3 regions of the Alteromonas sp. genome follow, and region 1 is predicted to be linked to each of the others. Evidence: predicted binding sites of a transcription regulator. Region 1 holds the regulator's gene; each other region holds the start of a gene.
The links. The regulator FliA, encoded in region 1, starts transcription of late flagellar genes. The targets are predictions, from matches to a motif close to CTAAAGNTNNNNNNNNNNNNGCCGATA.
Positions count from the first base shown of each region.

Region 2: pomA (flagellar motor protein PomA) is a predicted target of FliA. The motif match lies at 5,600-5,626, and genes of this name have one in related genera.
Region 3: AC4PME_RS03060 (flagellar protein MotY) is a predicted target of FliA. The motif match lies at 8,028-8,054, and genes of this name have one in related genera.

Region 1 is NZ_CFHOXV010000002.1:195,721-206,112, reverse strand. Features, by position in the region: gene AC4PME_RS02520 (zinc-dependent alcohol dehydrogenase family protein) at 1-355, opposite strand, end outside; gene AC4PME_RS02515 (Lrp/AsnC family transcriptional regulator) at 486-956, shown strand; gene AC4PME_RS02510 (DUF2802 domain-containing protein) at 960-1,379, opposite strand; gene AC4PME_RS02505 (chemotaxis protein CheW) at 1,482-1,970, opposite strand; gene AC4PME_RS02500 (chemotaxis protein CheW) at 1,988-2,719, opposite strand; gene AC4PME_RS02495 (ParA family protein) at 2,727-3,491, opposite strand; gene AC4PME_RS02490 (protein-glutamate methylesterase/protein-glutamine glutaminase) at 3,514-4,662, opposite strand; gene AC4PME_RS02485 (chemotaxis protein CheA) at 4,688-6,973, opposite strand; gene AC4PME_RS02480 (protein phosphatase CheZ) at 6,986-7,732, opposite strand; gene cheY (chemotaxis response regulator CheY) at 7,767-8,150, opposite strand; gene AC4PME_RS02470 (RNA polymerase sigma factor FliA) at 8,198-8,926, opposite strand; gene AC4PME_RS02465 (MinD/ParA family protein) at 8,923-9,789, opposite strand; gene flhF (flagellar biosynthesis GTPase FlhF) at 9,786-10,392, opposite strand, start outside.
Region 2 is NZ_CFHOXV010000012.1:14,359-24,750, forward strand. Features, by position in the region: gene AC4PME_RS09185 (SDR family NAD(P)-dependent oxidoreductase) at 1-528, shown strand, start outside; gene AC4PME_RS09190 (NAD(P)/FAD-dependent oxidoreductase) at 541-1,812, shown strand; gene AC4PME_RS09195 (DUF1365 domain-containing protein) at 1,809-2,570, shown strand; gene AC4PME_RS09200 (class I SAM-dependent methyltransferase) at 2,570-3,829, shown strand; gene AC4PME_RS09205 (flagellar motor protein MotB) at 3,861-4,787, opposite strand; gene pomA (flagellar motor protein PomA) at 4,794-5,555, opposite strand; gene xseB (exodeoxyribonuclease VII small subunit) at 5,792-6,037, shown strand; gene AC4PME_RS09220 (farnesyl diphosphate synthase) at 6,089-6,982, shown strand; gene dxs (1-deoxy-D-xylulose-5-phosphate synthase) at 7,015-8,880, shown strand; gene AC4PME_RS09230 (phosphatidylglycerophosphatase A family protein) at 8,959-9,450, opposite strand; gene thiL (thiamine-phosphate kinase) at 9,450-10,392, opposite strand, start outside.
Region 3 is NZ_CFHOXV010000002.1:322,764-333,155, reverse strand. Features, by position in the region: gene rsxC (electron transport complex subunit RsxC) at 1-1,719, shown strand, start outside; gene rsxD (electron transport complex subunit RsxD) at 1,720-2,793, shown strand; gene rsxG (electron transport complex subunit RsxG) at 2,790-3,440, shown strand; gene AC4PME_RS03085 (electron transport complex subunit E) at 3,437-4,129, shown strand; gene nth (endonuclease III) at 4,138-4,773, shown strand; gene AC4PME_RS03075 (aspartyl protease family protein) at 4,778-5,218, opposite strand; gene AC4PME_RS03070 (hypothetical protein) at 5,536-5,895, shown strand; gene glpQ (glycerophosphodiester phosphodiesterase) at 6,101-7,114, shown strand; gene AC4PME_RS03060 (flagellar protein MotY) at 7,123-7,986, opposite strand; gene rnt (ribonuclease T) at 8,177-8,812, shown strand; gene AC4PME_RS03050 (sugar porter family MFS transporter) at 8,919-10,241, shown strand; gene AC4PME_RS03045 (peroxiredoxin) at 10,322-10,392, opposite strand, start outside.

The DNA.
Region 1 (10,392 bases):
CAAAAGATCCCCAGTGAGTAAAGCCGGGCTGTGTTTGATTGCCGCATACCTGATGATTACCTGAGTGACACTCGGGGCAACTCCCGCAGGCATTGATAAACGGAACTGTGACGCGGTCACCGGTTTTGAAGCGCTTCACATCTTTTCCAACGGCTTCAACAATACCGGCAAACTCATGGCCGGGAACATGCGGAACAACCACGTCAGTATCATGACCTTGCCAGCAGTGCCAGTCGCTTCGACACACACCGGTTGCTTCAACCTTAATAACAACACCGTGACTCGCCGGCGTCGGGTCGGCCACATTTTGAATAACCGGCATCTGTGCAAATTTCTCGAATACGACAGCTTTCATTGTTGTTCCTCCAGAATTATGATTTATCAACAGATTAAAAGATACTGAAGGGGATTATCTTGCTTTCATGTACGGAAACACGCCAAAATAGGTAAGAAAGCTCTCTTTTAACCCACAAAATAAGAAGACTATGCCCGTAAAACCTCTTGATAAGACAGACAAGGCTATTTTAGACCTGTTACAGCACGATGGCAGGTTAACTAACAGCAAAATAGCCAGCCACCTGTCGCTAAGCGAAAGTCCGTGCTGGCGCCGCCTGAAGCGTCTTGAGGATGATGGTTATATCTGTGATTATCAGGCTAATCTGGACCGGAGAAAATTAGGGCTTGGCGTTGTTGCATTTGTTCAGCTTACGGTATCTGAACATGATGAAACCAGTACGAAGAAGTTTGAACAGATTATACTGGCTTCAGAACATGTTCTAGCTTGCCACAATACTACCGGAGAGTCTGACTTTCTGTTACAGGTAGTCGCGAGGGACTTAGATGATTACAGCCACTTTGTTGAGAGTTACTTGCGCAAATTGCCGGGCGTGACTGCCATTCGCTCCAGTTTGTCACTACGCGAAATTAAGAGCGCTACCCGTTTACCTGTCCGGTGAGCTTTATCCCCGCTGACGGTGCATGCTGATAAGCAGCTCAGCTTCAGCCCGGGGCAGGTCGCAGGCTTGCATTACCTCTTCGACGTCAGCGCCTGCTTTAACCAGTTCAGCGGCACGGGTGTATAAGCGCATGGACGGGTCCTGACTTTTTACTTCACGTAACTGGTTTTCGAGTTGCGTGCATTGATCTGCCAGCTCCCGCATGTGTTTGCCCTGTACCATTGAACGGGTTTGCATTTCACCGTTCTGGTTTTCCAGGTCATTAATTTCCAGTTGCAGGGTATCGATGTGTTCTTTTTGATAGCGGACAGTATCGTCGAGTTGTTTAAACTGACGGTTGAAGAAAAAGTACATCCATATAACAGCAATGACGGCGAGTAACCCTGTAGCAACAGCGAGTAAAGATAGTGCCGGCACGTCCATATTGATGTGTTTTCTCCCTTTGGTAATAGCACTGTGCCGGGCAGCACAGCGAAGATACAGGCATAGATGAGCGCCCGCCGGATTAGCAGGCGCTGTATGAAGTTAAAGACTGCTCAGTTCATCCCACTCGTCATCACTGAGAAGCTTATTAAGATCTACCAGAATCAGCAATTCACCATCGCGGTTACTCACGCCCTGAATGAACTTGGCGCTCTCTTCAGTACCCACGTTAGGTGCACTATCAATTTCAGATGATTTCAGATAAACCACTTCGGCAACACTGTCTACCAGGATGCCGACAACCTGCTCATCGGATTCGATAATTACAATCCGTGTGTTGTCGGTAATATCGGTTGGCATAAGGCCAAAGCGGGCGCGGGTATCAATAACCGTCACAACATTACCACGCAGATTGATAATGCCTAACACGTAATCCGGTGCACCGGGAACAGGCGCAATTTCGGTATAGCGTAAGACTTCCTGAACCTGCATTACGTTAATACCGTAAGTTTCGTCACCTAAGCGATAGGTAACCCACTGAAGCACCTGATCGTTATCCGGCGCGTTATTCGTTGTGCTCTTGTCATTCATGAACCTGGCTCCCCGGGCTATGGCGTCTGGTCGTTACTGCCTAAGCCGCTATTTAGCATTGCGATTAACTGATATACGTCTATTAACGCACACATTTTTTCTTTTACCATGCCCGCTAACCATGGACGCTTGCCTCCTGACTCGCGCCATTTTACCTCGTCCCTGGTCAGTGTAACGGTGTTGACCAGTTTGTCGCTGGCTAAGCCCCACAAACTGTCCCCTAACATAATAAGATACTGATAGTTTAGCGTTTCTGCGAGATTTTGGTCGTATTTTTCTGGCATAACCCACATTGCAGTATCGACAACGTTTATTTTTTGATCACGATGAAGCATTACGCCCTTGAACCATTTGGGTTTTCCTATCAGTCCACCCACTTTTTCAATCCGGTGAATGCCACCTAAAGTGATGAGCGGCACAGCGAGTGTTAATCCTGCCACCTCGAAAAAGAGTGCCTGAAAACGATTTTCCAGCATGTCTTTCACAGGCGTGGTTTTAACCGGCGGAGGTACTGCCCCGCTCAGTTGTTCAACGGCTGTGTCGGTAACCTCTTCAGTTACTGGCGGCGCTATGACCGGCTCAGCCACAGGAGCAACCACAGGTTCTTTGGCGATAATGTCCGCCGTGGCCTGTTCCAGCAAACGGGCAGTGTTAGCCGTTACTTCAGCCGGATCTTCCGGGCTTTGTAACAAGCTGTCGAGATACGCCTGCATCACATCTTCGCGGGCGAAGGGCGTACTTTTACTCATAGCTGACTCACTGCTCCAGTTCATCTAACAATTTGGTGTAGGCGTAAACGCCCCGCGCTTTCGGATAGACAACAGACGCAGGCGACTGCGCCTGGCTGGCATCACGGAAGCGGGTATCCACAGGAATCATCCCGTGCCAAACCTTATCACCGTAATCTTCATTCAGTTTTTGTAGTGCCTGGATGGCCGCATTCGTCCGGCGGTCAAACATAGTCGGCACTATTAATGTATCAAATTCTTTTCTTAACGAACGGCCCATAATCTCAAGTGTATGGATCATCCGGTCAAGGCCCTTTAATGCCAGAAATTCGGTCTGCACGGGCACAATGACTTTATGGCATGCAGCCAGCGCATTAACCATCAACACGCCAAGTACCGGCGGACAATCCAGCAACACATAGTCAAATTCGTTGCGTACAGTATCCAGTGCCTTTTTGAGAATAAGCCCCATACCGTTTTGCATACCCATTTGCCTGTCCAGCGTGGCAAGTGCCATTGAGGCAGGCAAAATATACAGACTGTCTAATTTTGTCGGACACAAACAGTCAAGCACTCTATCGGCAGTAATCTGTTCATGATTAATAAAAATATCGTAAACAGAAGCATTTAACTCCTCGGCATCCATACCAAAATAATAACTCAGCGATGCATGAGGGTCGGTATCAATAAGCAGAACGCGCTTTCCCTGTTGCGCCAGAATGCCGCCCAGCGTCACGGTGGTAGTGGTCTTCCCTACCCCGCCTTTCTGGTTAGCAATCGTCCATATTTTCAACCTTCAACTCCTGCTGACTGAACTATTTCTGCATCATTTCCGTGAGTATGCACGAAGCGATATTATCAATGGCTATGCTTTTTTCTGCGATGTTCGCTTTCGCAACCGCCTGTGGCATACCGTATACCACACAGGTGTCCTGATCCTGCGCCCACACTTTGGCGCCTTTACGGTGAAGAGCTTCACAGCCTTCACGTCCATCAGATCCCATGCCCGTCAGAATAATACTCAGTACATCGCCGCCGTAAATATCCACCAGACTGTTAAGTGTAATATCCACACTGGGTTTGTAGGTATCTTTCTCATGTTCATGGGCATCACGGAGAACAATATTCGGCAGTGACATAGACTCTACTACCATTTGCTTGCCTCCGGGCGCAAGATAAGCGCAACCGGGTTTAAGAATATCCCCGTGTTCAGCTTCTTTTACCGAAATCTCGCAGTTATTGTTCAGCCGCTGGGCGAACGCATTAGTAAACGTGCCGGGCATATGCTGAACCAATAAAATCGGATATGGAAAGTTAGCCGGCAGCCCTGACAACACTTTTTGCAATGCCACAGGACCACCTGTAGAGGCCCCGATGGCCAGACATTTATACCGCTTTCCTGATGCCTTAACTTTAGAAACAGTAGGCTGGGATGCAGTTTCAGTACGTCCGGTGAGGATAGACGAGCTTTTAAAGAACGTCGCTTTAGGGGCATTGGCAGGCATTGGTGGAGCGGGCTTTGCCGCTGGCTCTCTGCGTGAAATCACAGGCCGGCGTATGCCGACACCACGCCGGGCCAGTAAACGCACTTTAGTCCGCAGTAAGCCCACGGCCTCTTTACGCTCTTTAGATATTTCCTCAAATTTCTTTGGCAGAAAATCCAGCGCACCGGCTTCCAGCGCGTCAAGCGTTGCCTGAGCACCTTCATGAGTCAGAGATGAAAACATGAGAATAGGTACAGGGCGTTTCTGCATGATCGCTTTTACAGCGGAAATACCGTCCATAACCGGCATTTCCACATCCATTGTCACCACATCGGGTGACAACTTCATCAGCATATCCAGTGCTTCTTCACCGTTTTTGGCTTCGCCAACAACCTCGAGTTCTCTGTCCTCATCCAGAATTTCGCGTACACGACGACGATAAAACGTCGAATCGTCCACAACAAGGACTTTAAAAGCCATAGTAATGATGTTCCTTTAATTGCGACTATGACCTGCGCGCATATCGCTTAAGCAGACTCGGGATATCAAGAATTAACGCGATTCCGCCATCCGATGTAATGGTTGCACCAGCCATACCCGGTGTACCTTGTAACAAGGCATCCAGTGGCTTGATCACCACTTCTTCCTGACCAATCAATGCATCCACCACGAAGCCCACCTGCTGTGTACCTATTTGCACTACAACAACATGGCCTTTTTCTTTCTCGATATTTTTCGGGCCGCGGATAAGCCATTCACCAAGGAAGAATAACGGGATAGCCTTAGAGCGGACGATCATCGTCAACTGACCATCTACCGTATTGGTTTTCTTGATGTCCATGTTGATAATTTCGTTAACAGCGCCCAATGGCAATGCAAAGGTTTGCTGACCGACAACAATCATCAGAGTTGGCAGGATTGCCAGTGTTAACGGTACTTTGATTTCTAACCGGGTGCCTTTACCCAGATGAGAATCAATGTTTACGGTACCATTCAGCTGGTTGATTTTAGTTTTAACCACGTCCATGCCCACACCACGACCGGAGATATCACTGATCTCTGTCTTGGTAGAGAAGCCCGGCGCGAATATCAGATTAAACGCTTCCACATCAGACATACGGGCGGCGGCATCAGCATCAAGCACGCCACGACTGATAGCGATTTCTTTCAGCTTTTCCGGATCCATCCCTTTACCATCATCGGTGATAGTAAGCAGGATATGATCGCCTTCCTGTGATGCTGCCAGTTTCACTGTACCCATGCGCGGTTTTCCCGCATTGGCACGATCATCCGGCATTTCAATTCCATGGTCGACGGAGTTACGCACCAGGTGAACCAGGGGATCGGCCAGCGCCTCAACCAGGTTTTTATCCAGATCCGTTTCTTCCCCTTCAAGCTCAAGGGTAATTTCTTTTTTCAGGCTACGGGCAAGGTCGCGGACAACCCTGGGGAAACGACCGAAGACTTTCTTAATGGGCTGCATGCGGGTTTTCATTACCGCGCCCTGAAGATCACCGGTCACCACATCCAGGTTAGCGATAGCCTTCGACATATCTTCGTCATTGGTATTGATACCAAGGCTTAACAAGCGGTTACGAACCAGCACCAACTCACCGACCATATTCATAATCTGGTCAAGGCGTTTGGTGTCTACCCGAACAGTAGTTTCTGCCTGCGGGGCTTTTTCTTCTTTCTTAGGTGCAGCTTTTGCAGCAGGTGCTGCGGGCTTGGAAGGGGCAGCGGGTGCGGCTGGCGCAGCCGGAGCCGCTTTTGCGGCCGGAGCAGGTGCAGCAGCTTTAGCAGGTTGAGCCGGCTTGGCAGGCTCTGCAGGTTTAGACTGTTCCGCTTTGGCAGCCTGAACGGCTTTAGTTGCCTGAGTGTCAACTTCAACACCACCGGCAATGCCGGGTCCCTGACCTTTACCGTGTAACTGGTCTAGCAAAGCTTCAAATTCGTCATCGGTGATTTCGTCACCGTCAGAACCGGCTGCAGCCTGTTCCGCTGCCGGTGCTGCGGCCGCCGGTGTAGCGGCAGGTGCGGCATCGCCACCAAACTGTCCTTTACCGTGAAGCTCGTCTAACAGAGCCTCAAATTCATCATCGGTGATATCTTCACCATCTCCGCCTGCGGCTGCTGCCGGAGCGGGCGCAGGTGCAGCTGGCTTTGCAGGTGCATCTGCCGACGGTCTGCCGGGCGCACCGGAACCATGTAGCTGGTCCAGTAATGCTTCAAATTCATCTTCGCTGATATCTTCAATGCTGTTATCACCGGCAGGCTCTGCAACAGCGGTGGCTTCCGGTGCAACCGGTACCTCTTCAACAATCAGCTCAGGCTCTTCTGCTACCGGCACTTCTTCTGCCGGTGCTGCCGTTTCCCCGCCAAAAATATTTTCGCCGGGGGCTTCTGGCTTGCTCAACTTATGCAGAACATCAACAAGATTTGAATCAGCGGCTTCGAGTGGCTCACGGGCTTTTACCCGCTCAAACATTTCCACTACGACGTCTGTCGCTTGCAGAATGACATCCATTAATTCCGGCGTCAGTGTACGCTGGCCATTACGCATTACGTCAAAGACGTTTTCTGCGCCGTGACAAATCTCAACCAGTTCAGTCAGAGATAAGAAACCTGCGCCACCTTTTACCGTGTGATATCCACGGAAAATCGCGTTGAGGAGGTCAGCGTCTTCCGGATTATTCTCCAGGTCAACTAACTGTTCCTGTAATTGTTCCAGGATTTCTCCGGCTTCGACCAGAAAGTCCTGTAATATATCCTCATCAACATCAAACGACATTCATTCGCTCCCCTAAAAACCAAGGCTCGACAGGAGATCATCCACGTCATCCTGGCCTTGTACTACGTCATCCCGCTTCTCAGCGTTCATGATTGGCCCTTCCGCTTCAACAGCGTCCGGTTTATTCGTGGTGCTCTGTGCTTTAACAGGTGCATCCCGTTCACCGAACACGGTCAGCATATTCACAAGGCTGTCTTCGACTTCTTTCACCAGATCAATCACTCTGCGAATAACCTGGCCTGTCAAATCCTGATAACCCTGTGCCATTAATACTTCGGTCAAAAGGCTGTTAAGTTTAGAAGAATCTTTCGACATGTCCTTAAACAGGGCGTCGATATCCATACATAAACTCTTGAATTCACCGAGCTCAATCTGACGGGTCATAAGCTTTTGCCATTCAGGCTCAATAGCTGTGATCCGGTCTGATAAAGATTCAGCAATGGGCATACAGGACTCTACAGCGTCCATTGTAGTATTAGCCGCTTTTTCAGTTTCTTCAATTACGTAGGTGAGACGCGTTTGCGCATCAGGAATATCGTCATTAGCCAGACCAGCAATTCGCTCGTCTAACTGGAAGGTGTTGAGGGCGTCATGAAGTTGACGGGTAAGTTTGCCAACTTCAGCAAAAAGTTCGACAGACTCTTTGGCAGATACGGCCTCAAGCAGGGCGTTGGCGGAATCGTCATCGCCCTGCTCAAGATATGCTACCAGCTGTTTTGCTTCTTCGAGCGAAATAGGGACTTTTTTAGTAGGAGACATCCAGTAATCCTCTTCTCTGGCGGGAGCGGCTGGATCAACCTAAACGCTCAAAAATCTTGTCGAGTTTTTCCTTAAGTGTAGCGGCTGTGAAAGGCTTCACAACATATCCGTTTACACCTGCCTGTGCTGCAGCAACGATTTGCTCTTTTTTCGCTTCAGCTGTCACCATCAATACTGGCAAGTGCTTGAGTTTGTCGTCTGCACGAATAGCGCGTAACAGGTCGATACCCTGCATACCTGGCATGTTCCAGTCGGTCACGACAAATTCAAAGTCGCCTTGCTGGAGCATGGGGAGGGCCGTACTTCCATCGTCAGCTTCCTGAATATTGGAAAATCCAAGATCTTTAAGCAGGTTCTTTATGATTCGTCTCATAGTAGAGAAGTCGTCTACTACAAGAATTTTCATACTCTTGTCCAAAATAGCCTCCGGTGAGGATTATCAATCGTTATTAATATTAGTATGTTTTATTCTTCTGCCTGCCATGATTGCATTCGAGCTTTTAGTTTTAACATGGCCTGGCTATGAATCTGGCTGACCCTTGACTCACTGACTTCAAGAACTTCACCGATTTCACGTAAATTCAGTTCTTCATCATAGTACAGGGACAGTACAATTGCTTCCCGTTCAGGTAATGTTGTGATGGCATGCGCCAACGCCTTTTGAAACGCCCCCTGCATTAAATCTTCGAGGGGTGAATCATTACCTTTATTCTGTTCTGTGCTGATTACATCTTCTGATACACCCAGGTCTTCAATACCGACAAGTTTACCGGCATTCACCTCGTTAAGCATTTGATGATAATCATTAATACTGACATTTAGCTTAGCAGCAATTTCTGTATCACGCGCGTCTCTGCCAGTTTCTCTTTCAACTTGTGTTATGGCTTCCGTAATAGCACGGCTATTTTTATGCACTGAACGGGGTGTCCAGTCGCCCTTACGGATTTCATCCAGCATAGCACCACGAATACGGATACCTGCGAAGGTTTCGAAACTGGCCCCTTTCGAGCCGTCGAAATTTCTGGCTGCTTCCAGCAATCCGATCATCCCTGCCTGAATCAGGTCATCCACCAGCACACTGGCAGGCAAACGCGCCATCAGGTGATGGGCAATACGTTTTACAAGGGATGCATGGCGCTCGACCAGCTGCGACTTGTCGGTCTGCTGCTGGTAAGCTGCCGCTTTACTATTCAACGTTGGCTTCCTACTGCTTGCTTCGTCACCAGTTGTTCAATGAAAAATTCCAGGTGACCACCCGGCTGAGCCGGTACCGGCCAGTTAAGCGCTTTGGTGGCTAACTGACTAATCGCGACGGCCGCAGGAGAACCGGGAAATGCATCCACAATAGCGGTTTGCTTTCTGACTGCCCGACGAATATTTTCGTCGAAAGGTACAGTTGCCACCAATTCTAGTGCCACATCCAGGAATCTGCCTGTCACTTTTGATAATTTACTGAATAATTCCTGCCCTTCACGAATGTCCCGAACCATGTTTGCCACTATTTTGAAACGGAACACGCCGTGCTCACGGTTCAATATTTTAATCAGTGCATAGGCATCGGTCAGAGAAGTCGGTTCGTCACAAACCACGACCATGATGTCCTGCGAGGCACGGGAGAAACTCAGTACCATATCGGAAATACCGGCAGCGGTATCTACAATCAGCACGTCAATCTGCGACCGCAACTCACTGAAAGCACGGATTAATCCGGCATGTTCTGTGGGCGATAACTCAGTCATTGCCTGAGTACCTGAAGTCGCCGGAGCGATTTTAATACCGTGAGGTCCGGTTACCAAAACATCATCAAGTGTGCATTCACCGGATAATACGTGAGAAAGGTTCTTCTCAACACGCAGACCCAGCATGACGTCAACGTTCGCTAATCCTAAATCGGCATCGAGTACCATGACCCGCTTACCTTGCTTGGCCATAGCAATCGCCGTGTTTAATGTAATGTTGGTTTTACCAACACCACCTTTGCCGCCGGTAACGGCAATAACCTTTATGAGGCGTGATTGATTCATCTTTCGTAAGCTACTCGCTTGATCTTCGATCATACTGCCTGAACTGAATTAACTTCATGATTACGCTTAGTATGATTCAAACCGTACTTTTTATAAAGCTTTGCAGCGGCAGATACGAGAGATTTTGCATCAGCAACTTTAATATCTTCAGGTACCTGCTGCCCGTCGGTCACATAACTAACTGGCAATTGCTGTTCAACAGCAACACTTAAAACCTCACCCAAACTGTAGCATTCATCAACTTTCGTGAAGATACATCCGTCAAGCTTAACGGAATTATACGCTTCAATGATGCGTTGCAATGCAGGATATTGGGTATTTGCCTGCGCAACCAGGTATTTACGGACAGGTTGCATTTGTCCGTGATTAAATTGACCAAGTTGCTTAATTAAACGACTGTCGCGCTGACTGAAACCAGCCGTGTCTATTAATATTAGACGCTTATGGCGTAACTGGAAGAGAAGTTCGGCTAATTCTTCACTGCTTTGCGCCTTCCTTGTAGTACAGCCAATAATTTTGCCATACGTTGCCAGCTGTTCATAAGCGGCAATACGGTAGGTATCGATAGTGATCATAGCCACCTGATCAGCACCGTATTTTTGCGCATAGCGTGCTGCTAATTTAGCAACAGTCGTG
Region 2 (10,392 bases), on a different contig from region 1:
GCGCCGCTGCAATTTGATATCGCAGTACTCAATGCCGGCAATTGTGAATATGTAGACGTAGATAAATTCGAACCTGACATGTTCAGACGGGTGTTTGAGATCAACTTTTTCGGGATTATTCACAGTGTCGACGCATTATTGCCTAAACTTAAAAAAGGCGATCAGCTGGTAATCGTAGACAGTATGGCCAGGCTCATTCCGTTTACCCGCACAGAAGCTTACGGAGCAAGCAAAGCGGCTGTGCATTATTTTACTAAGAGTCTGGATGTGGATCTGGCAGAAAAAGGCATCATAGTTCAGTCGGTGTCTCCGGGCTTTGTGGAAACCCCGCTGACAGATAAAAATGACTTCGATATGCCTATGAAAATAACGGCAGAAGAAGCGGCAAAAGCGATGCTGGACGGCATTGAAAAACAAAAGAAGAGTCTGTTCTTCCCTACAGGGTTTGGCTGGATTATGCGCACGCTGCATAACCTGCCTGCAGGCATACAGAGGTGGCTGTCTCTGAAAATGAGACAACAGCAGTAAGGTACGAGAATAATGCAACGGCGAATTGCGATTATCGGAACAGGGATTTCCGGACTTACGTGCGGATATTTATTGCACAAAGAACATCAGATCACTGTGTACGACGCCAACGATTATATTGGCGGACACACGGCAACAAAATTAATAGACGTAAAAGGCAGACAGTGGCCCGTGGATACGGGCTTCATCGTTTTCAATGACTGGACTTACCCCCGCTTTATAAAATTAATGGACAAATTGGGGGTCCGGCGGCAGCCCACGGAGATGAGCTTCTCCGTCCGCAGCGAAAAAACCGGCCTTGAGTATAACGGAAACAACCTGAATACTCTGTTTGCACAACGACGTAACCTCTTCAGACCACGGTTCTGGCGGATCGTACGTGATATTTTGGCATTCAACAAAGCCTGCAAAGAACGCGCTGCGGAAAATCAACAAAGTGATTTCGACATCACACTTTTCGACTATATCAAGTCTCTCGGGCTCAGTGACGAATTCGCTAATTACTATATTTTGCCAATGTGTGCGGCAATATGGTCTGCCAGTCTGGAGCAAACGAAGCAATTTCCCCTGGCCTTCTTCCTGCAGTTCTTCAATAACCATGGTCTGCTTAACGTCACTAACCGCCCCCAGTGGTACACCCTGATAGACGGTTCTCACAGCTATATTCCTAAGCTGACAAAAGGGTTTGCAGACAATATAAAGTTGTCGACACCGGTTTCACGGGTAGAAAAAAACGGTAACGGCTGGCAGGTAACGGCAGGTGGTCAGGAACCTGAGCAATATGATGAGGTTATCTTCGCCTGCCACTCAGATCAGGCGCTGGCCATGCTGGCTGAGCCTACGCCCTCACAATCCGCCATTCTCAGTGCGATCCCTTATGCTAAAAATGAAGTCGTGCTGCACATGGATACCACTCAGCTACCCGAAAGAAAGCTGGCATGGGCAAGCTGGAACTACCGCCTGAAAGAAACACCTGAAGAAAATCATGCCCCGGCAGCTGTTACCTATAATATGAACATATTGCAGCGTTTCGACACCGCACCGGTGACCTTTTGCGTCACGCTCAATAATACTGCTGCCATTGATCCGGCAAAAATTCTGCGACGCTACGATTACGCTCATCCTCAATACAGTGCGCCCATGGTCGCAGCCCAGCAGCGGCGCGGCGAAATCTGCGGGAAAGACGGTCTGCATTTTTGCGGCGCTTACTGGTACAACGGATTTCACGAAGATGGCGTCAGAAGCGCTCTGGATGTGTGCGAACGCTTCGGAGCAACTTTGTGAGTCAGCAAGACATTTCTCAGACAGAAAGCGGCATCTACCTGGGCAAAACGTTCCACCAGCGGTTCAGGCCGGTGGAACACAAGTTTGAATACGATATCGCTTTGTTCTGGCTGAAACTGTCGGAAGCAGACAGTCTCGGTGAATCACTTAAGTGGTTTTCCGTACACAGCAGAAATTTCACCCGCTTCTACCGCCCCGATTATTGCGGCGACGCCAGCGTGCCCCTTGAAACTGCGGTAAAGTCTAAAATGACGTCACTGAACAAGGGAGCTGAACTCGACGGTGATGTTTACTTTCTCGGCCAGTTGCGCACCCTTGGCATGTACTTCAGTCCGGTAAATTTCTATTTTTTACGGCACCCTGCCTCAGGCATCTATACTCACATGATGGCTGAAGTCAGCAATACACCCTGGAATGAAAGACATTATTATCTGGTCGATATGGCCAGCCAACAGGATACGGAAAAAGCATTCCATGTGTCGCCATTCAACCCGCTGGAGATGACCTATAAATGGCAGATAACGCCGCCGGGTGAGCGCTTTTCCTTATCCCTGGCCTGTCACACGGAGAAAAAGGATTTTGTAGCCGGCGTAAACATGACAAGAATTTCACTTAATAATGAGAATCTGCGCTCTACACTGAGACGTATACCCAGTATGACAATAAAAACCGTAGCCGGTATCTATTGGCAGGCACTGAAATTATTTATCAAGCGCGCGCCAATTTACGATCACCCTAAAAGTCAGGAACCGAGATAATGTCACACGGCGAATCCACTTTTATATTTCAGCAGGAAGCCAGCAGTATTGACCGCGCTTGCAGAAGTGCATTTTTTAAAGTGTTGTCACTGTTACCCGAAGGTCACATGACAATCAAAGAACATGGCACTACCGTAGCCCAATTTGGCGATCCGGAAAGTGAGCTTAAGGCTGATGTAAACATACTCAACGTAAAAGCTTACCGTCATTTGCTGTTTGGCGGCAGTGTGGCATCAGGTGAAACTTACACTGACGGATTATGGACCAGCCCGGACCTGACTTCTGTGATCAGAGTGTTCGCCCGTAACTTACCCGTACTGGACAAGTGGGAAGAGAAATTCCGTCTGCTGGTGCTCCCTCTCCAGAAGGTACAGCATTTCTTACGCCGTAATACCGAAAGTCAGGCGAAGAAAAATATTGAAGCCCATTATGATTTAGGCAACAAGCTATACACGCGGTTCCTTGATCAGACCATGATGTACTCTTCGGCTATTTATCCGGATCCTAATGCTTCGCTGAGCGATGCCCAGACTCACAAACTGAAAACAATCTGTGACAAATTACAGTTGAAACCGTCAGATCACCTGATGGAAATCGGCACCGGCTGGGGCGGCCTGGCTGTTTATGCAGCAAAGCACTATGGCTGCAAAGTCACCACCACAACCATCTCTGAAGAGCAACATGCTTACGCTGCAGCCTGGATAGAAAGAGAAAATCTGAGTGACAGAATCACCCTGCTAAAACAGGATTACCGGACCCTTGAAGGCCAGTATGACAAACTGGTGTCCATCGAGATGATTGAAGCTGTAGGTAAACGTTACCTGGGCAACTTTTTTGATAAATGTGCCTCCCTACTGAAAGACGATGGTTTGATGTTATTGCAGTCTATTGTCATTGATGACCGTCGTTACGACAGCTACAGCAAAAGTGTGGATTTTATTCAGAAATATATTTTCCCGGGCGGGTTTCTGCCCTCGCAGCTGGTTATCAACGACTACCTCAAACGTTTCAGTGATTTATCTGTAAGAGATTTACAGGATATCGGGCTGGATTATGCCAGGACGCTGGATCACTGGTACAAAGCTTTCATCAATGCCAAAGAGCCGCTGATGCAGGATGGTTATGACGAGCGCTTCATGCGCATGTGGACTTACTATCTTAAATATTGCGAAGGCGGATTTCTGGAACGGACTATCTCCACAGTTCAGCTGGTCCTGTCAAAACCTCACTTCAGAGACACAATACAACGGGGAGCGTAGCGCTTTAGCGCTGCGCCCTTCTCCCGCCCTGCTATTCTTCCAGCACCGAAATAGGTTCAGACAATAACGGTTTGCCCTGATTGATGTTAATTTCTACCCGGCGGTTGCGGGCACGGTCGTCAGCAGTGGCTGCGTTTTCAACCAGAGGTTTAGTGTCAGCCAGACCGGTCACGGACATGCGTGACTCATCAAATCCCGGCGCTTTGCGGATCTCTTCCGCCACGGCCACAGCGCGTTGTGCAGACAAATCCCAGTTAGAGCGGTACAGCTCATTGGCAATATGCTGGCCGTCACTGTGTCCTGAAATTTCTATTTCACCGGGCATTTCTGCGAGTAAAGTGCCAATTTTTCTCAACACGGGCTTAAACTGAGGCTGCAAAAATGCCGAACCGGCGGAAAATGAGCCGTTTTCTCTGATCCGGATAGTCAGTTGCTGACCCAAAGACTCCATTTCAATAGAGCCGTCCGCCACTTCTTTTTGCAGTTGTTCAGCCACCTTCTTCATCATTTCGTTATCCTGCTCTTTGTCAGAGCTTTTTGATGATGAAGCCGCAGAATCTGATGCAGTTTGCTGAGCCTGACCACCACGCTGGGACCCGCGTTGTGTTTGCCGGCCACCGGATGAGTCCTCATCCCCTGCCTGAAACTCCAGCGTTGGCTGAGTCATATCGATGGTTTGCTGCTGAATGGTTTCAATAGGCGTCGGATCCGGACGGCCCGGGCGAAACTCCATCGCGATAACACTGGTTCCTTTGGGAATGTCTTTAACTTCAATTTTATTCTGCACGCCGAAGGCAAACTTCATGGAGCCGGCGATTTGCTTAAATTTCAGTACATCCATTTCCGAGAAAGACAGCAACAGAACGAAGAAGCACATCAACAGAGACATCAGGTCAGCGAACGTCCCCATCCACGCCGGCAGGCCGGGAGGGGGACATTTAGGGCATTCATCTGACATAGCAGATTACTCCTCGTCCCCGCCGCCACGTTTGCCGGCAGCGATGTAGTTTTTCAAAATCCCCTCAATGACTTTCGGGTTTTGACCGTCAGCAATACCGACGATACCGTCAAGGACCAGAGACTGATTCAGTTTCTCTTCCTCTTTACGGTTTTCCAGTTTAGCGGCAATCGGCAAACAGATAACGTTTGCCAGGAAGGCGCCGTAAAGTGTTGTTAAAAGTGCTACCGCCATGGCAGGACCGATTGATTTAGGATCATCCATATTTGATAACATGGCAACCAGACCAACCAGTGTACCGATCATCCCCATCGCCGGCGCAACATCGGCCAGACCTTTAAAAATTGAACCACCGAACTCATGGCGCTCAGTGGTCATCTGAATATCTTTTTTCAGCGTTTCTCTGACCACTTCAATGTCGTGGCCATCTACCAGCATATCTACGCCCTTTTGCATAAAGGCATTATCGATTTCGGCTTCTTCCAGTGCGAGAAACCCGCCTTTACGGGCCGCATCTGCCATTTCAACGATTTTTTCAATCAGCACTTCCGGCGGATCGATTTTGAACATGAATGCTTTGCCGGCCACTTTACCGGCACCGAAAAACTGACCCAGCGTAAACTGAGACATCACTACGAAGATAGAACCACAGAATACAATGAGCACTGAGGCAACATCGACGAACATGCCCAAATCCCCACCCAGGATCATGGCCATGACAATAAAGCCGATACCACCTAACATGCCTATGACGGTTGCTAAATCCACTTATTGCTCCTCAAAAAACTCTCTTATCGCGATGCCATTAACTCTATCGGCCGGTATTATGAATTCTATAATCAAAATACAAGATTACCAGATGAATGCTGATTATTAGGTATCGTCAATAAAACCAGAGAGATACCCGCCGTTTGACCACACAGGAACAGGACAAACCAATTGACCCCGCGTGCCTGCCCGGTTAATGTGCGCGATTATCATTAAAACTGCACCGGATATCCGACGTGACCACAGAAAAAACGCCATCTGCGCCCTCTTTTGAAGCATCACTGGCAGAACTTGAAGCCATCGTGACGGAAATGGAATCGGGAGAATTGCCGCTGAATGAAGCTTTAGAAAAATTCGAACGTGGCGTAAAATTATCCCGTCTGAGTCAACAGACTCTCGCGCAGGCAGAACAGAAAGTCAAAATATTGCTCGCTGAGCAAGGTGAACAAACGCTGGTTGATTTCACCCCTTCTGAAGACTGATAAAATCTGGCGGAGAGACCGCTCCGCTCCACCTTGTTATACAGGTAATTCATGACAAATATTGACAGCTTACGTCAGAAGATTAAGCACGACACTGACGAAAGCTTGCTGCGCCTCGTTGCCGCACTTCCTGATCACGCACCACAACTTCGCGCAGCCATGGAATATGCGCTCCTTGCCGGTGGCAAACGTATGCGTCCGTTACTGGTACATATCATAGGTAACACACTGGATATTCCCGGTCAGGATCAGGCCGCAGTGAGCATGGCGATAGAATGCATTCATGCTTATTCTCTGGCTCATGACGACCTGCCGGCAATGGACGATGACGATCTTCGCCGCGGAAAGCCCACCTGTCACATTCAGTTTGATGAGGCGACGGCTATCCTTGCCGGAGATGCCTTGCAAACCCTGGCGTTCAGTATTCTTGCTGATGCTCCCATGAGCGACTTCGCCAATGGTCAGCGCGCAAAACTGGTCAGTATTCTTGCCAGAGCCTCTGGATACGCCGGCATGTGCGGTGGCCAGGCGATAGACCTTGCAGCTACCGGTTCCACGATAGACATTGCGTCCCTTACCCGCCTGCATCGCCTTAAAACCGGCGCATTGCTGCAGGCCTGCGCGGAAATGATTACGGTACTTTGCAGTGATCTTAAACCGGAGCACCGGGAAGCACTGACGGGTTACGCGGGAGACATGGGACTGGCCTTTCAAATTCAGGATGACATTCTGGATGTGGAAGGTGATGCCGAAGTCACCGGCAAACCGCAGGGTTCCGATATTGAACTTGGCAAAAATACGTTTCCGGCATTACTGGGAATGGCACAGGCGAAGGCTGAATTAAACCGTCTTCATGCCAGTGCCCTTCAAGCTTTAGACAGTTTGCCCTACAATACCGGATTGCTGTCTGAGTTTACGGACCTGATGGTAAAACGGACATACTGATTTATGCTAAACAACATAATGAAACGATAACAATGAGTTTAGAATTAACGCACTATCCTGTTCTGGCACAGGCACTGACGCCGGATGAACTCAGAAAGCTGCCACAGGAAAAACTCCGTGAACTGGCTGATGAGTTGCGACAGTTTTTACTGGCTTCAGTTAGTCAGACCAGTGGCCATTTTGCTTCCGGCCTTGGCACAGTAGAACTGACCGTGGCTTTACACTATGTGTATAACACCCCATTCGACCGTTTATTGTGGGATGTTGGCCATCAGGCTTACCCGCATAAAATTTTGACCGGCCGTGCCGGCCGCATGTCGACGATCCGACAAAAAAATGGTCTGCACCCGTTCCCGTGGCCCCCGGAAAGTGAGTACGACACCTTTGCTGTCGGTCACTCGTCTACATCCATCAGCGCCGCACTGGGTATGGCTGTCGCAGCAGATAAAGAAGGCAAAGACCGTAAAGTGGTTGCTGTTATCGGCGACGGTGCGATGACAGCAGGTATGGCGTTTGAAGCGTTGAACCATGCCGGGGACATAAACAAAGACCTGGTGGTGGTACTTAACGACAATGAGATGTCTATCTCGGAAAATGTCGGTGCACTGAACAGTCACCTGGCCCGTCTGCTTACCGGTAACTTTTTCAATAAAATCCGCGATGGCGGTAAAAAGCTGCTGAGTAATGTTCCGCCGATTAAAGAGTTTGCCAGCCGTGCAGAAGAGCACATCAAAGGCATGGTAGTGCCGGGCACTATTTTTGAAGAGCTCGGGTTTAATTACATTGGTCCCATTGACGGCCATGATGTTAATGGCATGGTCGATACCCTGCGCAACATGCGTCAGTTCTCAGGCCCGCACATCCTGCACGTAGTTACACGAAAAGGGAAAGGCTACCCGGTAGCGGAACAGGATCCGATAAAATTCCACGCTGTTCCAAAATTTAATCCGGAAGATAACGCCCTGCCTAAATCTGCACCTTCAGCCCCCACGTTTTCGGCCATTTTCGGCCAGTGGTTGTGCGATATGGCGGCTCAGGATCCCAAACTCATGGCTATTACCCCTGCCATGCGTGAAGGATCTGGCATGGTGAAGTTTTCCCAGCAGTTCCCTGAACAATATTTTGATGTGGCCATAGCAGAACAGCACGCTGTGACCTTCGGTGCCGGTCTTGCCAAAGAAGGGTATAACGCCGTTGTTGCCATTTACTCTACCTTTTTGCAAAGGGCTTACGATCAGTTGATCCATGACGTGGCGCTGCAAGACTTACCTGTGCTGTTTGCCATCGACCGCGCCGGTGTGGTTGGTGCCGACGGTCCAACTCACCAGGGCGTATTTGATATAGCGTTTTTACGCTGTATTCCTAACATGATCATTATGACCCCTGCTGATGAAGATGAATGTCGTCAGATGCTTTATACCGGTCATAAGGCGCAGAAGCCTGCTGCTGTGCGTTATCCACGTGGTGCGGGGAAAGGCATCACGCCGCAGCAAAGCATGACTGAAATCCCGTTAGGCCAGTCACGTACGCTTCGTAAAGGTAACAAGCTTGCTATTTTGAATTTCGGTACATTGCTACCATATGCAGAGGAAGCTGCTGAATCTCTCGATGCCACAGTGGTTGATATGCGTTTTGTTAAACCTCTGGATACAGCGGTTATAGATGAAATCTGCAAGGAGCACGAAGGCATAGTGACCCTGGAAGATGGCTGTATCATGGGCGGTGCCGGTTCTGCAGTAACAGAATATCTGCAATCTGCGAAGCAAAGAATGCACACACTCCATCTTGGTCTTCCTGACAGCTTCATTTTGCAGGGTACCCAGCAGGAAATGTATGCTGAACATGGTCTCGACACCGCCGGTATTATCCGTCAGGTAAAGTCGTATTTTGCCGACTGAGAAAGGTTACTGTAAAAGATAAACGAAAAAACCGTTCTGCTTCACACAGAACGGCTTTTTTATTCGATAAGCAGTGAGTTAACCTATAGCGGGAACCAGCCATATGAGACCATGCAGGCACACACAAGCCATGATCCCCGCAAGAATATCATCCAGCATGATGCCAAGTCCCCCGTGAACCGTTTTATCAACCGGTCCGATAGGCCAGGGCTTCAAAATGTCAAAAATGCGGAATAACACGAAACCGGCTATAAGCGTAGACATACTCAGCGGAACAAACAGAAAAGTGAGAAGCATACCGGCCACTTCATCCCAGACAATGGAGCCGTGATCATGAACGCCCATATCTGTGGCAGTTTTACCGCAAAAGTACACGCCGGCGATGCTGCTCAATATCGTCGCCGTTATAAAAATAACGTTACCGGCCGGCGCAAGGAGCAGAATTAAGGGAATCGCTGCCAGAGAACCAAACGTCCCCGGCATCAACGGGATCAGACCGGAGCCAAAGCCCAGTGCACAAAAATGCACCGGATTTTTCATTGATACTCTGGCACGGTACTCAGGTTGCATTAAAAATCGTGCTCGTAGCCCGCAACGTCTTTCAGTTGATACGGCTCGTCATACAATTTTAAGTCTGTTTTGCCTGCCTGCCCCGTTACCTGACCGATACAGGTAGCCTTTACACCTGTGCTGGCCAGAGACGTTTCCAGATTGCCACGCTGCTCTTCGTTTACAGTGAACACCAGTTCATAATCATCACCGGCAGTCAGCGCATATCGGTAGGCATCCTGTGCACCCACACAATTGAACAAGGCCGAAGACACGGGTAAGCGGTCTACGTGCAAAGTTGCACCGCAATTTGATGCTTTCAGAATGTGATTTAAATCAGCCAGCAGGCCGTCTGACACATCAATACAGGAAGAGGCAATGCGTCGCAGTGCCGCTCCGACAGCTACACGCGGAGTGGGATACAAATGACGTTTAACCAGAAACTCCCTGTCTTCCTCTTTGGCTTCACGTGACCCTTTGAGAATATCCAGACCCGCGCCGGCATCACCGGTAGTGCCGGTAACATATATCCAGTCGCCGGGTCTCGCCGTGCTGCGCTTCAATGCAGCTTCAGGAGGAATGAAACCCTGTGCAGTGATAGTCATCGCCAGAGGACCGCGTACCGTATCACCGCCAATGAGCTGCACAGAATAGTATCTGGTGAGCTCATACAGGCCACTGGCAAATTCTTCCATCCAGGCTTCGTCCACATGAGACATAGACAGGGAAAGAGAAATCCAGGCTGGCTCTGCACCCATTGCGGCGAGATCGCTGAGATTAACAGCAACTGCTTTATAGGCTACGGATCTGGCAGGCGCATCTTTAAGGAAATGCACGCCGGACACCAGTGTATCAGTGGTAATGGCGAGCTGCTGATTTGCAGGAACAGACGTAACAGCACAGTCATCACCGATGCCGACGATTACGTCTTTTCGTTGATGGCCGCCATTTGCAAAGTAACGG
Region 3 (10,392 bases), 130 kb from region 1:
ATCGCCATTGAAGACAACAAACCTGAAGCCATCAGGGTCTTGTCAAAACAGGTTGAAACCCTGCCCCACATCCGTGTGGCAACAGTAGAGACAAAGTACCCTGCCGGCGGTGAAAAACAACTTATTCAGGTCGTGACCGGCCGTGAAGTGCCCCGCAAAGGATTACCTCTTGATGTGGGTGTGACCATGTTCAATGTGGGTACCTGCTTTGCAGTTGCACAAGCCATTATTGAAGGTAAACCCCTGGTCGAAAGGATCGTCACCGTCACAGGTCAGGCAGTTAAACGCCCCGGAAACTATCGTGTTCGCCTCGGGACACCGGTGAATCACGTATTGTCTCAGGCGGGTTACCTCGGTGAAAAGCAGACAACGCCACAGGTCATCATGGGCGGCCCGATGATGGGCTTTACCTTAAATGACGCCGCGGTACCGGTGGTAAAAACCACCAACTGTCTGTTGGTACCGGCGACAGGTGAACTCACAAACGGTGACGACGAACGCGCCTGTATTCGTTGCAGTGCCTGTGCTGATGCCTGTCCGGCAACATTGCTTCCGCAACAGTTGTACTGGCACAGTAAAGCGAAAGAATACGATAAGGCACAGGAATATAATCTGTTTGATTGTATCGAATGCGGTGCCTGCGCTTATGTATGCCCCAGTGAAATACCGCTGGTTCATTATTACCGTAAAGCCAAAGCTGACATTCGCCTGGAGCTTGACGAAAAAGCTAAAGCAGACAAAGCCAAAGAACGTTTCGAAGCCCGCAAGGCCCGTCTTGAACGGGAAAAAGAAGAGCGGGAAGCGAAACATCGTAAAGCCAAAGAAGCAAGGCTGGCAGCTGCCGCACAACCGGCAACTGACGCTCCAGCCTCTCAAAGCAGCGATACAGCACCCAAAGATAAAGTAGCGGCCGCACTGGCACGTGCCAAAGCCCGCAAAGCGGCAGCACAAAAAGCAGAAGCGCAACCGGAAACGGCGCCCGCTCCACAGGAAGAAGCTCCTGCTGCAAATGATAAAAAGGCTGCAGTCGCAGCAGCCATTGCCCGGGCGAAAGCTAAGAAAGCAGCTCAAAATGCAACGCCTCCTGCAGATTCCGCTGACGCCGCTCCTGCACCGGAAGGCGAAACTGACAATAAGAAAGCCGCAGTTGCAGCAGCCATAGCCAGAGCGAAAGCTAAGAAAGCAGCTCAAAATGCAACGCCTCCTGCTGATTCCGCTGACGCCGCTCCTGCACCGGAAGGCGAAACTGACAATAAGAAAGCTGCAGTTGCAGCAGCCATAGCCAGAGCTAAAGCCAAAAAGGCGGCCAGAGAAGCGCAACAGTCTGCAGACGACAACAGCGAAAAACCGCCGGTACAAACAGAACCGGCTCAGCCAGAACCGGCACAAAAAGAACCTGAAGCAACCCAATCCTCCCCGGCAGCACCGTCTGCTGAAGAAGCCAGAAAAGCGCGTATTGCAGCCGCTGTTGCCAAAGCAAAAGCGAAAAAGGCGGCAAAAGACAATGATGGCGCACCGGAACAGGCTGCAAAAACCGGAACAGGGGCTCAGGAAACGACTGATAAACCCGACGCTGACAAGCAAACAGATGCACAGGCTGATTCAGACACAGTACAAAAAAAAGCAGATCCTGCGGATGAAAAGAAAGCCCGTATTGCTGCTGCGGTTGCAAAAGCAAAAGCGAAAAAAGCCGCCAGAGACAACGGGAATAATGACTAAATGAAACTAAATCTTGCCAGTTCCCCTCACTTACGCGCAAAGCGTGATACCAGTCAGGTCATGCGCCTGGTGCTGTACGCCATGTTGCCGGGCATTGCTTGTCAGGTTGTATTCTTTGGCTGGGGCGTCATCATTCAGGCGTTCCTTGCTGTTGCGACAGCACTGGCAACAGAAGCCGCGATTTTGTCTCTGCGTAATAAACAGGTTAAACGCAATCTGTCTGATTACAGTGCCGTACTCACAGCCTGCCTGCTGGCAGTCAGTATCCCTCCTACTCTGCCCTGGTGGATGACCGTTACCGGCACTTTTTTCGCCATAGCAATCGTGAAACAGCTTTACGGCGGATTGGGCTATAACCTGTTCAATCCGGCGATGGTGGCTTATGTCGTGCTGCTGGTATCTTTCCCTGCAGCAATGACTCAGTGGCTGCCACCGGAAGGCGTAAGAGCGACAGCATTATCCTTTACAGATACATTGAGCCTGATTTTTACCGGTTATACGCAAACCGGTCTGGATGTTACTCAAATCAGGGATGTGGCTGACGGCATGACATCTGCGACGCCGTTGGATCAGGTGAAAACCGGCCTGACCCGTTCTTCAACTTACTCTGAGTTACTGGCATCGCCAATTTACGATGGAGGCCTTTTTGACAGCGGTGCCGCAGGCTGGTCCTGGGTAAGCGCAGCCTGGGCCCTTGGCGGGCTGGCGCTGTGGCGTCTGAAGGTTATCAGCTGGCACATTCCCGGCAGCATGATCGCCAGCGTTGCCCTGTGCGCTTTATTTTTTCATCTGCTCAATCAGGATATCTACGCGTCACCGGTGTTTCACCTTATCAACGGCAGCGTATTATTCGGTGCGTTTTTCATTGCCACTGATCCGGTTTCCGCCTCCACCACAGCAAGAGGTCGGATAGTATTTGGCGCGCTCATCGGATTCTGGATTGTGATTATCCGTACGTTTGGCGGGTATCCTGATGCGGTCGCCTTTGCGGTCATTATCATGAACATGGCTGTGCCGCTAATCGATTATTACACCCGTCCGCGCACCTACGGCCATCCGCGGGGTAAAGCATGATGAACAGTATTGTGAAAAATGGCGTCATGCTGGGCGCTTTTGCCATTGTGACCACCGGTTTAATTGCCACTACTTTTTTCGGCACTGAGTCGCGCATTGCAGAGCAGGAACAGCAAAAATTGATGTCTTTGCTGAACGAAGTGGTACCCCAATCGCTTTATGATAATGAACTGTATGCAGATTGCACCGCCGTCACTGATCCGATGCTTGGTAAGCCGGGCACTTTACGCCACGTTTACCGTGCACGGTTAAACGGAGAGCCCGCCGCCCTTGCTATTGAAGCTGTGGCACCGGACGGTTACAGTGGTGATATTGCCGTTGTTATCGGTGTCACTGATGACATGACGGTAACCGGCGTGCGGACTGTGAGACACCAGGAAACTCCCGGGCTGGGTGACAAAATTGAATTGTCAGTCAGTGACTGGATAACATCCTTCAGCGGTGAGTCCTTTGATGATTCTGCGCTGAACAAATGGCAGGTAAAAAAAGACGGTGGCAAATTTGACCAGTTTACCGGCGCAACGATTACTCCCCGTGCCGTTACAGGTGCAGTAAAACGGGCCCTGTTGTATGTGGAAGCAAACCGTGAGTCTTTATTTGCCTTGCCAGTTAATTGCATGGCTAAGCAACCCGGAGGTTCAGAATGAGTGAGTGGAAAAATCTGACCATCGAAGGTTTATGGAAAAATAATCCTGCACTGGTTCAGCTTCTGGGTTTGTGCCCCCTTCTTGCGGTCACCGCAACAGTTATTAACGGGCTTGGCCTGGGGCTGGCAACCACACTGGTGCTGATTGGTTCAAATATTACCGTGAGCCTGGTACGTAATATTGTCAGGAACGAAATCCGGATCCCGGTGTTTGTGATGGTTATTGCAGGTTTCGTGACCGTTGTTCAGCTACTGATGAACGCCTTTACTTACGAACTTTATTTAACACTTGGCATTTTTATTCCGTTAATTGTGACAAATTGCGCCATCATTGGCCGGGCTGAAGCCTTTGCTTCTAAGAATCCGGTCCTTCCGGCAGCCCTTGACGGCCTGATGATGGGTGCAGGGTTTACTGCTGTGCTGATGTTACTTGGCGCCATGCGCGAAGCGCTGGGTTCCGGTACCCTGCTAAGCGGAGCCGACCGTCTTTTTGGCAGCATAGCGACCAACTGGACCATTACTTTGTTTGATACAGACCAGCCTTTCCTGCTTGCTATTTTGCCGCCGGGCGCATTCATTGGCATGGGTCTGCTCATTGCTCTTAAAAATGTTGTTGACGCGCGGATGGCTGCCAAAAAGGTTCCGGAAGCCAAAACCGTCACCCGAATCAGGGTAACTACTGAAAGTTAAGTGTTGCTATGAATAATACTAAAAGAAAGGAAATTCTGACCCGGCTGAGAGATGCTAATCCTCATCCCACGACTGAATTGAACTTCACTACACCCTTTGAATTGCTGGTCGCAGTGACCTTGTCCGCACAGGCCACCGATGTGGGTGTGAATAAGGCGACGGCCAAATTGTTTCCCGTGGCCAATACGCCGCAGGCTATCGCAGATTTGGGCGTAGATGGTTTAAAGGAATACATCAAAACTATTGGCCTCTACAATGCCAAAGCCGAAAACGTGCACAAGCTCAGCAAGATCATTGTTGAAAAGCACAATGGCGAGGTACCGGAAAGCCGGGAGGCGCTGGAAGCTTTGCCGGGCGTTGGCCGTAAAACGGCGAACGTAGTACTGAATACAGCATTCGGCTGGCCCACCATTGCTGTAGACACTCACATATTCCGGGTATCAAACCGCACTAAATTTGCCATGGGTAAGAACGTAGACAGAGTGGAAGAAAAGCTGTTAAAAGTCGTGCCAGCTGAATTTAAGGTCGACGTTCATCACTGGCTAATCCTGCACGGCCGATATACCTGCATCGCCCGCAAACCACGTTGTGGTTCCTGTATTATTGAAGACTTGTGTGAGTTTAAGGAAAAAACAGAAGTCTGATTTATCAGCGGCAACCGGACAGGGTGACGGATTCAGCCGTGATGGTCATAGGTGCCGCTTTAAGCAGTGTATTGATACCCAGAATATTGTTTCCTCCGGGCATCACGGCAACTTCTACCGGACCCAGTTCGCAAGCCTGCCCGATACGGATTGAACTGAGCTGATACTGCGACACAGTGAGAATTTTACCGTTCGCCAGTCTGGCTGCCGATTTACCCGATTGTTTCAGCTTCCGGCCTTTGGTTAACGCCTCAAAAGTTGCTTTATTTAAGGTCAGCAAGCCGGAGCCGGTGTCGAGAAGAAATGAAGCTGTGACTGCCGATTCAAGCGTCGCTTCAAGGTACAGGGTACCGCCTGCACTCTGGTCAAGTGGCACCGCCTGTTCACTGGCAACTACGGCAGTTGTAAGCAGCATTCCTGCTACCCATAAAATGATGCTCTTCATAACTGTTCCGGCCCTGCTGACGATACCTGTACAGTTACAGCAACTTAAACGCCATTCCGGTAAGTTACTGATATTTCATTACCCTGTTCCTCTCAGTGCCCATCCAACAAACCAAATAAGTGCACAACCAGCCAAATTGCACCACCAAAAAGCATGAAAAGAAAAAAAGTAGTGAAATCGTCCACATTTGATAGCTAAGCATTCTCTAAACCCTACAGCTGATAGATTAAAACTATCTCCAGATAGTATTGTTTCATTTTTATTCAGCCATACAATGGAATAAAGCACCATTTTGATGCAAACAAAAGGACACTGTTATGAAAAGAACCCTCTCTCTGCTGAGCTTATGTGTTTTACCGCCCCTGTTTACCGGAGCGGCTGCCGGCGAAACACGAAATAATGAAATGGTTGATATCCAGGTTGTGGATTATGCCGGTAAACCACCGTTTAAACGCAAAATAGTCAGCCTGCCGGTACATGACGTGGCTCAACTTGAGTTGGCAGGTGGCGAACCTAAAGAGTATGTGGAAGTGAAAGAGGTCATCATGCGGGGTAAACCTCCCTACCGCCGCATCACAACAACGATGCCTGTATACGATGTCGCTCAGTTTGAACTGCTGGAAACGGAACAACAAAGCGGAAAACAGGGCACTCGTCCCCCGTTTAAGCGCTTCTGAACATAATGTCAGGGCGGCGTAGAATTGACTAGGCCGTCCTGTTCTCTTTCCTCGTTGACCATTTTTTCAGTACCTTCCGCTTTTACAGATCTACGTCACACGAATGTCTTCTTTCCCCGCCAGAATAGAGGTTTTGGTACCGGCAAAAACATCCTGTATGCTTTTCTTTTGCTGTCGTTACCTGTGTCGTTCACCAATAAAGGATCTGTTTGTGTTAAAAAACACTTTGCTCTCTTTCACCTTTTCTACACTGTGTTTGAGTACCAGTGCTGCTGCATTCGATATCATTGCTCACAGAGGTGCATCCGGCTATCTTCCCGAGCATACACTGGAAGCTGCAACACTGGCGTTTGCCCAGCAACCGGATTACATCGAACAGGATGTGGTAGCCACTAAAGATGGTGAACTGGTTGTACTTCATGATATTCATCTGGATACAGTAACCAATGTGGCCGCGAAGTTTCCTGACCGCGCCCGTGACGATGGCCGTTGGTATGCGCTGGATTTCACGTTAGCGGAATTGCGCACTCTTCAAGTAAAAGAGCGGGCGGATACCGCTGGAAAACAAGTGTTTGCCAAGCGCTATCATGGCAATAAAGCGCTGTTTACCATTGCTACGTTAGATGAACATATAGAACTCATCAGTGAATTAAACCGCGAATTTAACAGCAACATTGGCTTTTATACTGAAATCAAGTCGCCAGCCTGGCATAAAAAAGAAGGCACAGATATCAGCCAACTTCTGCTTGATACACTGGCGCGCTATGACCTCAATGGCGGGAATGCCAATATTTATGTGCAGTGTTTTGATTTTGCTGAAGTTAAGCGTCTGCGCGACGAGCTGGGTTTTAAAGGCAAGATAGTTTTGTTGCTGGCTGACAACAGCTGGGGTGAGTCTTCCACTGATTACCAGGCACTTCTGACTGAACAGGGCATGCATGATATTGCAAAATATGCTGATGGCATTGGTCCTTGGTTACCACAGTTACTGGACATGCAGGCAATGCAGCAAGGTAAGGTTGTCCCTGCTTCCTGGCTGGCAACGGCGAAAAAAGAAGGGCTGATTATTCACCCTTATACATTCAGAATTGATGCACTGCCAACAGGTATGACAGCAGAACAGATCCTCGGACTGCTAACCGGACCGTTGGCGGTTGATGGTGTTTTTACCGATCAGGTCCCGCCGGTAAAAAGCTTTTTACAACAAAGCGGAAAATAACCAGACGTCTACCCCCTGGATAACCGCACCACAACGCGGCGGTTGAGCGCACGGGCGTCACTGTTGTCATTTGGCGAGATGTGACGCTTCTCGCCGTGGCCAGTGACTTCGATACGGGAGGCATCCACACCCATGGCTGTAAAATACTCTTTCACCTGATTAGCACGGCGGACAGATAACTGCTCGTTGCTCCAGCGTCCACCATAGCTGTCGGTATAACCGTCCAGTAACACCAGTTCCAGTCCGCTGTCTTCTTTCAGGTATTCTCCGATCATGTTCAGACGCTTCTCTGAGTATTTCGTTAAGTCTACGCTGTTTTTCTCGTAAGACAGCACGGTGTAGGCAATATCATCAAAACTGTAGGGCAACAGTTGTGACACGCACTTCACGAAGTTGCGGTATACCGGTGTGAAGTTGCTGGCATTCAGGGCAACAGCCACTTTGTCGTATTCGTTGTACCAGTCCTGATAGTAGATAGTCGGCCAGTAGCCCTTTTCCAGTTCACTGAGCATTGTCCAGGCAGCTTGCTCAGGCAGGTCGCCGTTGTACTGGGTTCGCAGAGTCATATCAGCGATATTTTTAGGTGCTGCGCCGGGCATCCATGAAGGAGGGACGGAATAAACGGCGGCCATGCCAAATTTCTTCGGCAGCAGTTGCATGTCCAGCTCGAATTCCATATTCAGTTGCTTCGACGCTACGCTGGAGAACTCGGCATCGCCGTAACCGGGCACTGCATGAGATAAAGTGCACTGCAGACGGCTTTCATCTTTCAATTGCCAGTCAGAGGATTCCACAGTCGCAGAATACTGGCGCATTGCGCCGTAACCCGGTGCACTTATCAGCAAAAAACACAATAAAGCCTGTCGAAACATAATATGCCCTGAAACTAAGAGAAAAGAGGTGGCTCTTTCTTTATCGCCGCCCTGCGCAAAAAGTTTAGCACAATGGTCAGTATAATCCCCTTCCCTTACAGGTAACAAAGGTAGATACATACGGCGTATCTTGCGATAATCCACTTTTCCTTTGCCCATGCACTTGTTTATTCAGAGGCTTCTTCGTTCTATGTCTGAAAACGCGAATTTGTTAAAGCACCGTTTCCGTGGTTATTTTCCTGTCATTATTGATGTGGAAACTGCCGGTTTTAATGCTACAACTGATGCACTGCTGGAAATCGCTGCTGTCACTTTGCGTATGGATGAACAAGGTGATTTGCACCCCGACAAAACCGTGCATCATCATGTCAATCCCTTCGAGGGCGCGAACCTGGAGCCGGCTGCACTAGAGTTTAATGGTATCGATCCTCATTGTCCGTTAAGGGGCGCACTGGATGAAGCCGATGTCATGAAAGACGTATGTAAGCAAATCCGCAAACTGCAAAAAGATGCAGATTGTCAGCGCTCAGTAATTGTGGCCCATAATGCCACCTTTGATCAGAGCTTTGTAAATGCCGCGATTGCCCGCAGTAATATTAAGCGCACTCCGTTTCACCCGTTTGTGTCTTTCGACACAACGACACTGGCTGGGTTAGCCGTTGGTCAGACAGTACTGGTTAAGGCATGCCGCGAAGCCGGGATTGCGTTTGACCAGAGTGAAGCACACAGTGCCCTTTACGATGCAGAGCGGACAGCAGAACTGTTTTGCTACATTGTGAACCGCTACAAACATTTAGGTGGCTGGCCAGTCGCGCCTGCCGAATAACCGGTCAAAGGGACAGCTATCCTGTTTCTATTTGGCGCCGCCTCTTCCTTGTTAACAAATTGTAACGTACACTGAGAATAACTGAATCGTTTAAGTCGTGTACGTTATGAAACATCCCGTTGTCCTCTGGACCCTGACCGTCGCCTTCGCCGGTTTTCTTTTCGGGTTTGATACCGCTGTTATTTCCGGCGCTGATCAACCCATTCAGGCTTTATGGCAAACCTCAGATCTGACTCACGGATTGCTGGTCATGTCTTCTGCCCTGTGGGGTACCGTTGCCGGCGCCCTCACCGCCAATATTCCCTGCGATAAGTTTGGACGCAAACCAGTACTTGTTGGCATTGGCATTTTGTATGTGGTGTCAGCCATAGGCTCAGCACTGGCAACCGATCCTGTGTTTTTCAGCATTATGCGCTTTATTGGCGGGTTTGGGGTCGGTGTGTCGTCCATTGCGGTGCCCGCCTACATTGCTGAGATTGCGCCGGCGCAGAAACGGGGCCGTATGGTAGCCACCTATCAGTTCCAGATTGTGTTTGGTATTCTCATCGCCTTTCTTTCAAATTTTATACTCTCCGCCTGGTTCAGCCTCGACTGGCGGTGGATGCTGGGTATAGAAGCCATTCCGGCAATGATTTATCTGTTATTAGTACTTAATGTACCGGAAAGCCCGCGCTGGCTGCTCCTGCACCGGAATGATGAAAAACAGAGCCGTGATATTTTGCTCCGCGCCGGTGAAACTGACCCGGATGCTGTGCTGGCTGCGGTAAAGCGGGATGTTCAGAATCATCGCAGTCCGTCACTGTTTAATGCTGCCTACCGTTTACCGGTGTTGCTGGCTTTTCTGGTGGCGATGTTTAATCAGTTGTCAGGCATTAATTTTGTTATCTACTTTGCACCCAGAATATTCTCACTGGCCGGCCTGGATGCTTCTTCGGCTTTGTTATCCAGTGCAGGCATTGGTCTGGTAAACCTGGTGTTTACCCTCGCCGGACTGGCACTGATTGATAAAATGGGCAGACGACAATTGCTGTTTGCCGGCTCACTGGGCTATCTGGTGTCTCTGAGCCTGCTCACCTGCGCGTTCTGGTTGCAATGGCAGGGAATACTCGTGGTGGGTCTGATATTTTTATTCATTGCTTCTCATGCCATGGGCCAGGGTGCTGTTATATGGGTGTTTATTTCAGAGATATTTCCTAATAGCGTCCGCGCCAAAGGTCAGGCCCTGGGCAGCAGTACTCACTGGGTGTTCGCAGCGCTGATTGCCCTGCTGATGCCCTGGTTGCTGAGCCAGTTTTCAGCATCCGCTCTGTTTGCGTTCTTTACGGTTATGATGGCCTGCCAGCTTATCTGTGTGATTACCTTTTTCCCCGAGACAAGAGGAGAAACGCTGGAAGATTTGGGAGATACACTTTCCCGCTCACAGCGTTAAGTGATAACGCCACAGCAGGAATAAAAAAACGCCGCAGGAGCAGTGCTCCGTGCGGCGTTTTCCGGTATTTCAGGCTTTGCTTACAGCTTGTCTGCTTCTTCAGACAGGTATTTAGCAACACCGGCAGGAGATGCATCCATACCCGCTTTAC